4 regions of the Streptomyces paludis genome follow, and region 2 is predicted to be linked to each of the others. Evidence: riboswitches for the same ligand, from Rfam matches in the RefSeq annotation. Region 2 holds a riboswitch; each other region holds the start of a gene.
What was found. Region 2 has a riboswitch for cyclic di-AMP ahead of DVK44_RS26850 (M23 family metallopeptidase). Riboswitches for the same ligand answer to the same signal wherever they lie in the genome.

Region 1 (2,193 bases), 920 kb from region 2:
TCGGAGAGCGGGATGTTCACATGCCGGACGCCGGGCAGTGCCACATCCTCGCCGTCCAGCTTCATATCGGCGGAGTTGCGGAAGTCGAAGACCGTGTGCAGCCCCAGGCCGGTGAGGAACGCCGCGTCGGCGTCGGTGGCGTGGGCGAGATGGCCGCTGCGGAAGAGCGTGCCGCCGCGCACCCGCCGGCCGTCCGTGGTCGGCAGGCCGCCCACGTCACGGAAGTTGCGCACACCGGACAGTTCGGGCTCTGTCGACGGGACTTGCGGCAGCTGCTGCGTCACGGCGGCTCCTCCGTGTCTGCCGTCGGCGCGGCTCGCCGACGAGGTCGTGTCCTGACGATACGACATGGGTTCGGAGCCGAGGAGGTGACCGCGAGGCATCTGTCCGTAATGACTCATTGAACCCAAACTGCCCTGTTAATAGGGGAGATGGGGTGCGGTCCGTGAGCGGAATCATAACGGTGACGTTCCGTGGCGGCGCCCTCGAAGGTAAAGCCAACCCCATGGGGGATTCGAAGATCGGTCATCGACGCAGGGTGACGGGTGGTGCGTGATGATATTCCGGTCAACTCCTGCGGCTGAAAACAACTGCTTGTACCGGACGTCCGACTCGCCTACGTTCACCCTCAATCCGGGCGGAACGCCGAATCCTGCCACTGCCCGGGGACCCACACCCGAACCCTTCACGTGTGGCAGGAGCGGGGGACCCAGGCAGTACGCCGATCCGGGTGTTCCGGACCGGCTCGGGGTGAAGCCGCGCACCACGCGCGGCCGGGCAGCTCCAGCCCGAACCCGACAGCTCACCTCGTATGGCGCCGGAGAGGAACGCACATGCCCGCGAAGGGTAAGCACCGCCGACCGAAGAACAATCCGCTGTCGCGCCGCTTCATCGCCGCGAGTACGGGCGGCGCCGCCATCGCGCTGCCGCTCATCGGCGCCACCGGCGCGCACGCCGCCGGCCAGACCGCCCCCGCCGTCGCCCCGAAGGCGGCCCCGGCGACGACGGACACGGCGACGGCGCGGAGCGCGTCCACCACGAGCACGGCCACGGCGTCGACCGCGACCGCCGCGCAGGGGACCGCCGCCACGCAAATCGGCACCAGGACGACGGCCCGTACCTACTCCGTGGTCTCCGGCGACTATCTGTCGAAGATCGCCGTCGAGCAGCGGGTCAAGGGCGGCTGGCAGCGGCTGTACGAGGACAACCGCCAGGCCATCGGCGCCGACCCCGGTCTGATCCACCCCGGGCTGAAGCTGACGCTCGGCGCGAAGGCGGCGTCGGCCGCCCCCGCCCGTACCTCGGCCGCCCCCACCCGTACGTCCTCCGCGCCGGCCGCGTCCGCTCCCCGGAGCGAGGCCCCGGCGAAGGCGTCCGAGTCCGCGTCGTCCGGCCGTACGTCCTCGGACTCCGGCACCTCCGCCGGTACCTCCTCCGGCACGGCGTCGTCCAACACGGCCACGCAGACCACCGGTTCCGGCTTCCTCAAGCCCGTGGACGCGCCGATCGGCACGTCGTACCGCGCGTCGGGCGGCAGCTGGTCCAGCGGCTACCACACCGGTGTGGACTTCCTCGCCTCCGCCGGCTCCACCGTCCGGGCGGTCGGCACGGGCACCGTCGTCGCGGCCGGCTGGGGCGGCTCGTACGGCAACCAGGTCGTCGTCCAGCACAGCGACGGCAAGTACTCCCAGTACGCCCACCTCTCCGCGCTGTCCGTCTCCGCCGGGCAGAGCGTGAACGCCGGGCAGCAGATAGGCGTCTCCGGCGCCACCGGCAATGTCACGGGCCCCCACCTGCACTTCGAGATCCGCACCGGCCCGGACTACGGCTCGGACATCGACCCGGTGGCCTACCTCCGCTCGCAGGGCGTCACGGTCTGAACCCGCTCCCGACCGCGCCGCACGCGCGGCGACCGCCCGGCACCGCGGTGCCGGGCGGTCGCCTTTCCCCGGCTATTCCCGGTTGGGCGAAACTTGACGGATGGTGTTTCTCACCCACGGTCAACCCCTCCTTACGGTCGCGTAAGTCACATGGCCGGGAGGAAGATGGTCCGCTGTGGCAGACGATTCGAGAACAACAAGAGGAAACAGCGGAATCGAGTCGTACGCGGCGATCGGCGACAGCTTCACGGAAGGTGTGGGGGACCCAGGACCCGACGGGCGGTTCGTCGGCTGGGCGGACCGGCTGGCGGTC
Region 2 (2,193 bases):
ATTTCCGAAGGGTGCCCGAAATCCATGGATATCTTTTGGCCAACGGGCAGGTCGGACGGCGGAGCGGTTACGGAGCGAGGGGGCGCGCGCGAGGAGCGTGAGCCGGCGGGGGTGGGCCCGGGGCGCGTCAGGGGTACGGCAGGGGGCGCGTCAGACGTTCACGCCGTGCGCGCGGAGGTACGCGACGGGGTCCATGTCGGAGCCGTAATCCGGACCGGTCCGCGCCTCGAAGTGGAGATGCGGTCCGGTGGCGTTGCCACTGGCGCCGGAGAGGCCGAGGCGCTGCCCGGGGGCGAGGCTCTGGCCCACCGAGACCTCGATCGAGGAGAGGTGGCCGTACTGGGTGTACGTGCCGTCGCTCATCCGCAGCACGACGTTGTTGCCGTACGAGCCGCCCCAGCCCGCCTCGACGACGGTCGCGGCGCCGACGGCCACCACCGGGGTGCCGGACGCGGCGCGGAAGTCGACGCCCGAGTGGCTGCCGGAGGACCAGAGGGAGCCGCCGGCCCGGTATCCGGTGGTGATGTACGAGCCCGCGACGGGGAGTTGGAAGGTGTTGAGGAGGGTGCGCTCGGCGGCGCGCGCGGCGCGCTCCCGGGTGGCGCGTATCTCCTTGACGCGGGCCTCGGCCAGCCGCTCGGCCTCCGCCCGCGCGACGGCCTCGGCCTTGATCCTGGCCGCCCGGTCGGCGGCGTAACGCTGGGCGTGGGCCTGGTCGTCGACCACGGCGGCGAGGGCGTCCCCGAGGTCGGCGACCCGGTTGAAGCCGGTCTGCGAGGCGGCCTCGGCACCGGCGCCCGAGGCGAGTGCCGGGGAGGCGGCGAGGGTGCCGATGACACCGGTCGCGGTGAGGGTCGCGACGCCCGCGGCGTTCGCGCCCCGGCGGGTCGGGCGCCTCCGGGCGCGGTGCTTCCCGGCGGTACGGGTGAACGCCATGGGGTGACGGGTCCTTTCCTTCCTTCTCGCCTACCGGGTTAGCTGACGGGTTCGGAGCAGGAAGGTCTCCTACGGGCCCCTCCACACGGCGCGACTGCGCGTGAAGGCGGTCCGATTCACCCCAGGGACTGTGGGTCCCCGGCTCCCTCGGGCTCGCGCCTGACGGGGACTCGGCGATGACTGTCCGATGCCACGGGTGCGGCGCAACGGGCGAACAGCCGGACCGACGCTAAGCCGCTGGGCTTTCCCGCGCCAAACAGACAGGCTGTTTTGTCGCGTTCCCCACAGGGGCAGACGGCATGTTTCCACGGAAAACAGGGACAGAACGGAGAACCCCGGCGACCGATGTCGCCGGGGTTCCCTGCCCTGTACGGACGGCCGGATCAGCCGGTGACCACGGTCACTTCGCCGATACCGAGCGCCTCGACGGGCTCCTTGATCTGCGCCGCGTCCCCGACCAGCACGGTCACGAGCCGGTCCACCGGGAAGGCGTTGACGACCGCGGCCGTCGCCTCGACGGTGCCGGTCTCGGCCAGCCGCGCGTACAGCCGCGCCTGGAAGTCGTCCGGCAGGAACTGCTCGACCTGGTCGGCGAGGGTGCCCGCGACGGAGGCGGCCGTCTCGTACTTCAGCGGGGCGACGCCCACCAGGTTCTGTACGGCGACATCGCGCTCGGCGTCGGTCAGCCCCTCGGCCGCGAGCGTGCGCAGCACCGTCCAGAGGTCGGCCAGCGCCGGGCCGGTGGAGGCGGTGTCCACGGAGCCGCTGATGGCGAGCATCGAGGCGCCGGCCGGGCCGCCCGGGGCGTCGGGCGCCGAGGAGCGCAGCACCTGGCCGTAGGCCCGTACACCGTAGGTGTAGCCCTTCTCCTCGCGCAGCACCCGGTCCAGCCGGGAGGTGAGCGTGCCGCCCAGGCAGTACGTGCCGAGCACCTGCGCGGCCCAGACCGGGTCGTGCCGGTCGGCGCCGATACGGCCGATCAGCAGCTGGGTCTGGACGGCGCCGGGCCGGTCGACGATGACCACGCGGCCCGTGTCGTCCGCGGTCACGGGCGGTACGGGCCGGGGCGCGGCCGTGTTCCCGGTCCAGGCGCCGAGGGTGTCGGCGAGGATCTCGTCCAGGTCGACGCCGGTGAGGTCGCCGACGATGACGGCGGTGGCCGTGGCCGGGCGTACATGCGCCTCGTAGAAGGCGCGGACGCCGGCCGCGTCGATGCGCTCCACCGTCTTCTCGGTGCCCTGGCGCGGCCGGGACATG
Region 3 (2,193 bases), 250 kb from region 2:
GGCCAAGGTGGAGCTGGCCGAGGCCGTGGCGGAGGCGGTCGACGTCTTCGGGGGCGAGCAGAACGCCTCCGACGAACTCGGACTGCCGCTGGAGACGATCCGCGGACACCTCGACCTCATCGAGGGCGACGGCGCCGCCGAGGAGACCGCGGACTCCCCGGAGGCCGCCGCCGTGACCCCGGCGAAGGCCAAGGCGGCGTCCAAGGCGGAGGCGAAGCCCGAGTCGGAGCCCGAGCTGGAGCCGGAGCCCGCGCTCGTCTAGTCGCGGTATTCGAAGGTACGGGAGCGGGGCCGCGGGTCGGCCCCGCTCCCGTTCGCGTTTCCCCGGCAAGGCCGGATGGCCGTGCGCGTCCGGTTGCTTGACGATTCATCGGGACGCGATCGCCGGGTATTCCGGCGCGATGCCCGGCCGTAACCGCACGCGACCGGAAGGGGTGTTGGTGAATTCTTCCGTGAATTGCGCGTCCGGTGCGTTTTTGATGCGGGGTCAGGCGCTCCGATCCGCCGGTTGGGGACCTCGTCACCCGGGTTGTATGGGTAATAATTGGGCATCTTGTCCTTTATGCTCGGCCTACCGGGGTGACGTGTGTCACGGTCGCGGGGTGGGTGTGGTGGCCATGGCGCCGCGTATTTCTTACGCCTGGCGGGAATTAGGGAATTCGATCTTTCCGGGCCGCAATCGCGGTGGGGGAAGGAATCGGATTCCGGACTTGTTCGGTTCCGCTCTTCTCGCTTAAGTTCACGTCACTCCGGGTGGAACGCCGAATCCTGCCGCTGCCCGGAATCCCACCAACCCACTCATGTACGGCAGGAGCGGGGGACCCAGGTAAGCCGCCGGACCGCACCGCGGACCGGCTTGGGGTGAAGTCTCGTGTACGCCGCGTGACCGGGCATCTCCTGCCCGAACCCGACAGCTCACCTCGCAGGCGATGGAGAGGAACGCGTCATGTTCGCAAAGGCTGTCGCCAGGGCGAAGCACAAGGCGAAGCACCGCCGCCCGAGAACGAACCCGCTGGCCCGCGGCGCCGTCGCCGTCAGCGCGGGGGGTGCCGTACTGGCCCTGCCGCTGCTCGCCGCCACCACCGCCCAGGCCGCGCCCGTCACCGCCCCGGCGGCCTCGGTGCCGCAGGCCCCCGACGCCGCGGTGAAGTCCGTCCCCACCACGTACTCCGTGGTCCTGGGTGACTCGCTTTCCAAGATCGCGAAGGCGCACTCCGTCAGCGGCGGCTGGAAGAAGCTGTACGCGGACAACCGCCGGGCCATCGGCGCCAACCCGTCCCACATCCGCCCCGGCCTCACCCTGAAGCTCGGCACGGCGGCCAAGGGCACGGTCAAGACCGCGCCGAAGACGGCCACGAAGACCGCGACGAAGACGGCCGCCAAGACCGTCACCGCCGCTCCGGCCGCCGTCAAGACGTACAGCAACAACCTGGACGGCTGGATCCGGGAGTCCCTGGACATCATGGCCGCGCACGGGATCCCGGGCAGCTACAACGGCATCCACCGCAACATCATGCGGGAGTCCTCGGGCAACCCGCTGGCCATCAACCTCTGGGACATCAACGCCCAGAACGGCATCCCGTCGAAGGGCCTCCTCCAGGTCATCGACCCCACGTTCAAGGCGTACCACGTGCCCGGCACGTCCCTGAACAGCTACGACCCGGTCGCCAACATCACCGCCGCGTGCAACTACGCCGCCGCCCGGTACGGCTCGATCGACAACGTCAACGGCCCCTACTGACGGCCGGCCCAGAAACAGTCGCCGCCCGAGGGCGGACGGGAAGCACCCCGTCCGCCCTCGGGCCGTCCGCGTCCGCGTCTACCCGAAGGTGAACGAGTACGCCTCGATGCCCTCGGCGGGCCGGATCTCCAGCCGGGCCCGCTGCGCCGTGTCCCCGTCGACGAGGGAGTAGAGGGTCGGGGTGCCGTCCACGCGCAGGGTCTTGACCGTACGGCCGTCGACGAGGACCTCGACCGGCCCGCTGCCCGCGAGGACGACATTGACGTTCCTGGCGTGGTAGTTCAGCGCGAGCGCGGCGTCCGGACCGGCCGTGAAGTGTTCGTACCCGGCGGTCCAGGTGCCGTCCAGGGCGATGCCGTCGGCGGGAACGGCGGCCGGGAAGCGGTAGACCGCCGGCTTGTCGTCCACCAGGGGATCGCCCACGTAGCCGCGGACGCGGAGATTGCTGAGAT
Region 4 (2,193 bases), 2.7 Mb from region 2:
ACGAGGGCTACAACCCGTACCGCCGGTACTGAAAGTACTGACCCGGGGCGGTAAGGGGTGGTGTGGTGCGGGACCGGACAACGGAAAACGCCGGGGCCCGCGAATGGCTCGCGGGCCCCGGCGTACGCGTCCCAACCGGACGGTGAACGTCAGGGGTTGATGCCCCGGCTGCGGAGCCAGCTCATCGGGTCGATGCCCGTGCCGCCCGCCGTGTGGACCTCCAGGTGGAGGTGGGGGCCGGTCACATTGCCGGTCGCGCCGACGCGGCCGATGACATCGCCGGTGGCGACCTTCTGGCCGACGGTGACGGTCATCGAGGACTGGTGGGCGTACCAGACCTCCGTGCCGTCATCCAGCTCCAGCACGGTGCGGTAGCCGTACGAGCCGGACCAGCCGGCCGACTTGACGGTGCCGCTGTGCACGGCCTTGACCGGCGTGCCCGTCGGCGCGGCGAAGTCGAGGCCGGTGTGGTGGCCGGAGGACCAGAGCGAACCGGCCTGGCCGAAGGTGGAGGTGATCGTGTACGAGGAGGTGGGGAGGGAGAAGCTGGCGGCCAGCTTGGCGATGCGCTCCTGCTCCGCCTTGGCCTGGGCGGCGGCCTCGGCCTCCGCCTTCCGCTCCGCGGCGGCCTTCTCGGCCTCGGTCTGCTGCTTCTTGGCCGCGGAGGCGGCCTGCTGGATGGCGGCGGCCTCGGCGGCGGCGCGCTGCTCGGCGGCGGCCTCGGCCTGCTGCTGCTCGGCCTGCTGGAGGATCCGGGCGCGGAGCGCCTCGCCCGCGTCGGTCGCGCCCTGCTCGGTGTCCGCGACCGTGAGTCCGGCGGTGGAGAGGGGCGCCTGCGCGAGCGCCTGGGCCGCCTCACTGGCCTTCTTGTCCGTCGTGCTGGTGCCCGAAGAACCGATCCCCGGAAGCGACTTGGCGTCCGGAAGATTGTCCGCGATGACATCGGGCAGGGATATGGAGACGGCCGGCTTGTCCTGCGCGGTGGCGATGCCGCCCGCGCCGACGGCGGCGATGACACCCACGCCGAGGACCGTGGAGCTGCGGGCGAGCCCGCGCTGCTTGGTGACCCGGTGCCTGCCGCGTACGGGGGGTCGGACGGTCTCCTCGGTGGGATTCCACTCCCCCCAGGTGCGCTCCGGCTCGTTGCCCTCGCCGCGGCCGAAGCGGTAGGGCTCGGCGGGGGCGGCGGTTGCTACGGAGCCTTCGGAGGCAGGCTTGTTGGACGCCACTGAGGCGCGCTCCTTTCCTTCCTTCTCGCCTACCGGGTTAGCTGACGGGTTCGGAGCAGGAAGGTCTCCTACGGGGTTCCGCTGTCCGCGCAAGGCAGCGAAAATTCCCGATTCACCCCAATGTGTGGTTCCCCGGTTCCCTTGCGGGATTCGGCGCGTGCGCGCGGTGCCATCTCTGGCGACGGCTGGGACAACCGCGCTGCGTTATCGAACGTTAATAGAGACCAGGGGTTTATTCCAAGCCGTTCCTGATGATCGTTAACGACTTCGCAACGGACACACCCGGACACAAGAGCGCGCAACCGGGCGAGTTGACCGGAGATTGGGAGGTTATGTGTTTCTGACGGTGTGTCAGCTGTTATGCGGAGCGGTACGCCCCGATCACGGCCCGTGTCCCTCGGGCCCGGGAGCGGCGGATTCCGACGCGGGGCCGGGGTCGGAGCCGGCCTCTTGAGGGCTCTCCACCCCCGCCACGGCTCCGGCCGCCGCCCCCGGCGTGAAACCGGGCGCGGAGCCCAGCACCGGCCGGCTGACCGCCAGCAGCGCCATGTCGTCCTGGCTGCCGCCGCCCGTATGCACCCGTACGTCGTCGATCAGCGCCTGGAGCAGCTCGTCGGGCCCCGGGAAGACCCGCCCGTCGAGCCGCTCACGCGGGCGGTAGAAGACACCCGCGCTGTCACGCGCCTCGGTGAGCCCGTCCGTGTAGAAGAGCAGCATCGCGCCGTCGGGATACGGATTCGGCTCCGCGCGGTCCGGCCACGCGCCCAGCTCGCTCATCCCCAGGGGCAGCGCGGGATCACCCGGCGCCAGCATCCGTACGGCACCGTCCCCGCACATCAGCAGCGGCTCGGGATGGCCGCGGTTGAGCAGCCGTACGACGTCCTCGCCGTGCGGGATCTCGGCCAGTACGGCCGTGGTGAACCCCTCGAAGACATCGACCCCGGCCCGGCGCGTCCCCTCCCGC

Region 1: linked by a shared signal. The riboswitch ahead of DVK44_RS30890 (M23 family metallopeptidase) and the one ahead of DVK44_RS26850 (M23 family metallopeptidase) in region 2 are both predicted to bind cyclic di-AMP.
Region 3: linked by a shared signal. The riboswitch ahead of DVK44_RS28040 (transglycosylase SLT domain-containing protein) and the one ahead of DVK44_RS26850 (M23 family metallopeptidase) in region 2 are both predicted to bind cyclic di-AMP.
Region 4: linked by a shared signal. The riboswitch ahead of DVK44_RS14645 (M23 family metallopeptidase) and the one ahead of DVK44_RS26850 (M23 family metallopeptidase) in region 2 are both predicted to bind cyclic di-AMP.

Annotation. Positions count from the first base shown of each region.
Region 1 is NZ_CP031194.1:6,998,472-7,000,664, forward strand. Features, by position in the region: gene DVK44_RS30885 (tyrosine-protein phosphatase) at 1-284, opposite strand, end outside; cyclic di-AMP (ydaO/yuaA leader) riboswitch at 679-812, shown strand; gene DVK44_RS30890 (M23 family metallopeptidase) at 834-1,880, shown strand; gene DVK44_RS30895 (SGNH/GDSL hydrolase family protein) at 2,056-2,193, shown strand, end outside.
Region 2 is NZ_CP031194.1:6,080,905-6,083,097, reverse strand. Features, by position in the region: gene DVK44_RS26850 (M23 family metallopeptidase) at 151-936, opposite strand; cyclic di-AMP (ydaO/yuaA leader) riboswitch at 950-1,122, opposite strand; gene DVK44_RS26845 (M16 family metallopeptidase) at 1,320-2,193, opposite strand, start outside.
Region 3 is NZ_CP031194.1:6,327,251-6,329,443, forward strand. Features, by position in the region: gene DVK44_RS37385 (hypothetical protein) at 1-262, shown strand, start outside; cyclic di-AMP (ydaO/yuaA leader) riboswitch at 782-942, shown strand; gene DVK44_RS28040 (transglycosylase SLT domain-containing protein) at 947-1,741, shown strand; gene DVK44_RS28045 (cytochrome c biogenesis protein DipZ) at 1,820-2,193, opposite strand, start outside.
Region 4 is NZ_CP031194.1:3,340,862-3,343,054, forward strand. Features, by position in the region: gene DVK44_RS14640 (PrsW family intramembrane metalloprotease) at 1-32, shown strand, start outside; gene DVK44_RS14645 (M23 family metallopeptidase) at 150-1,229, opposite strand; cyclic di-AMP (ydaO/yuaA leader) riboswitch at 1,241-1,395, opposite strand; gene DVK44_RS14650 (PP2C family protein-serine/threonine phosphatase) at 1,611-2,193, opposite strand, start outside.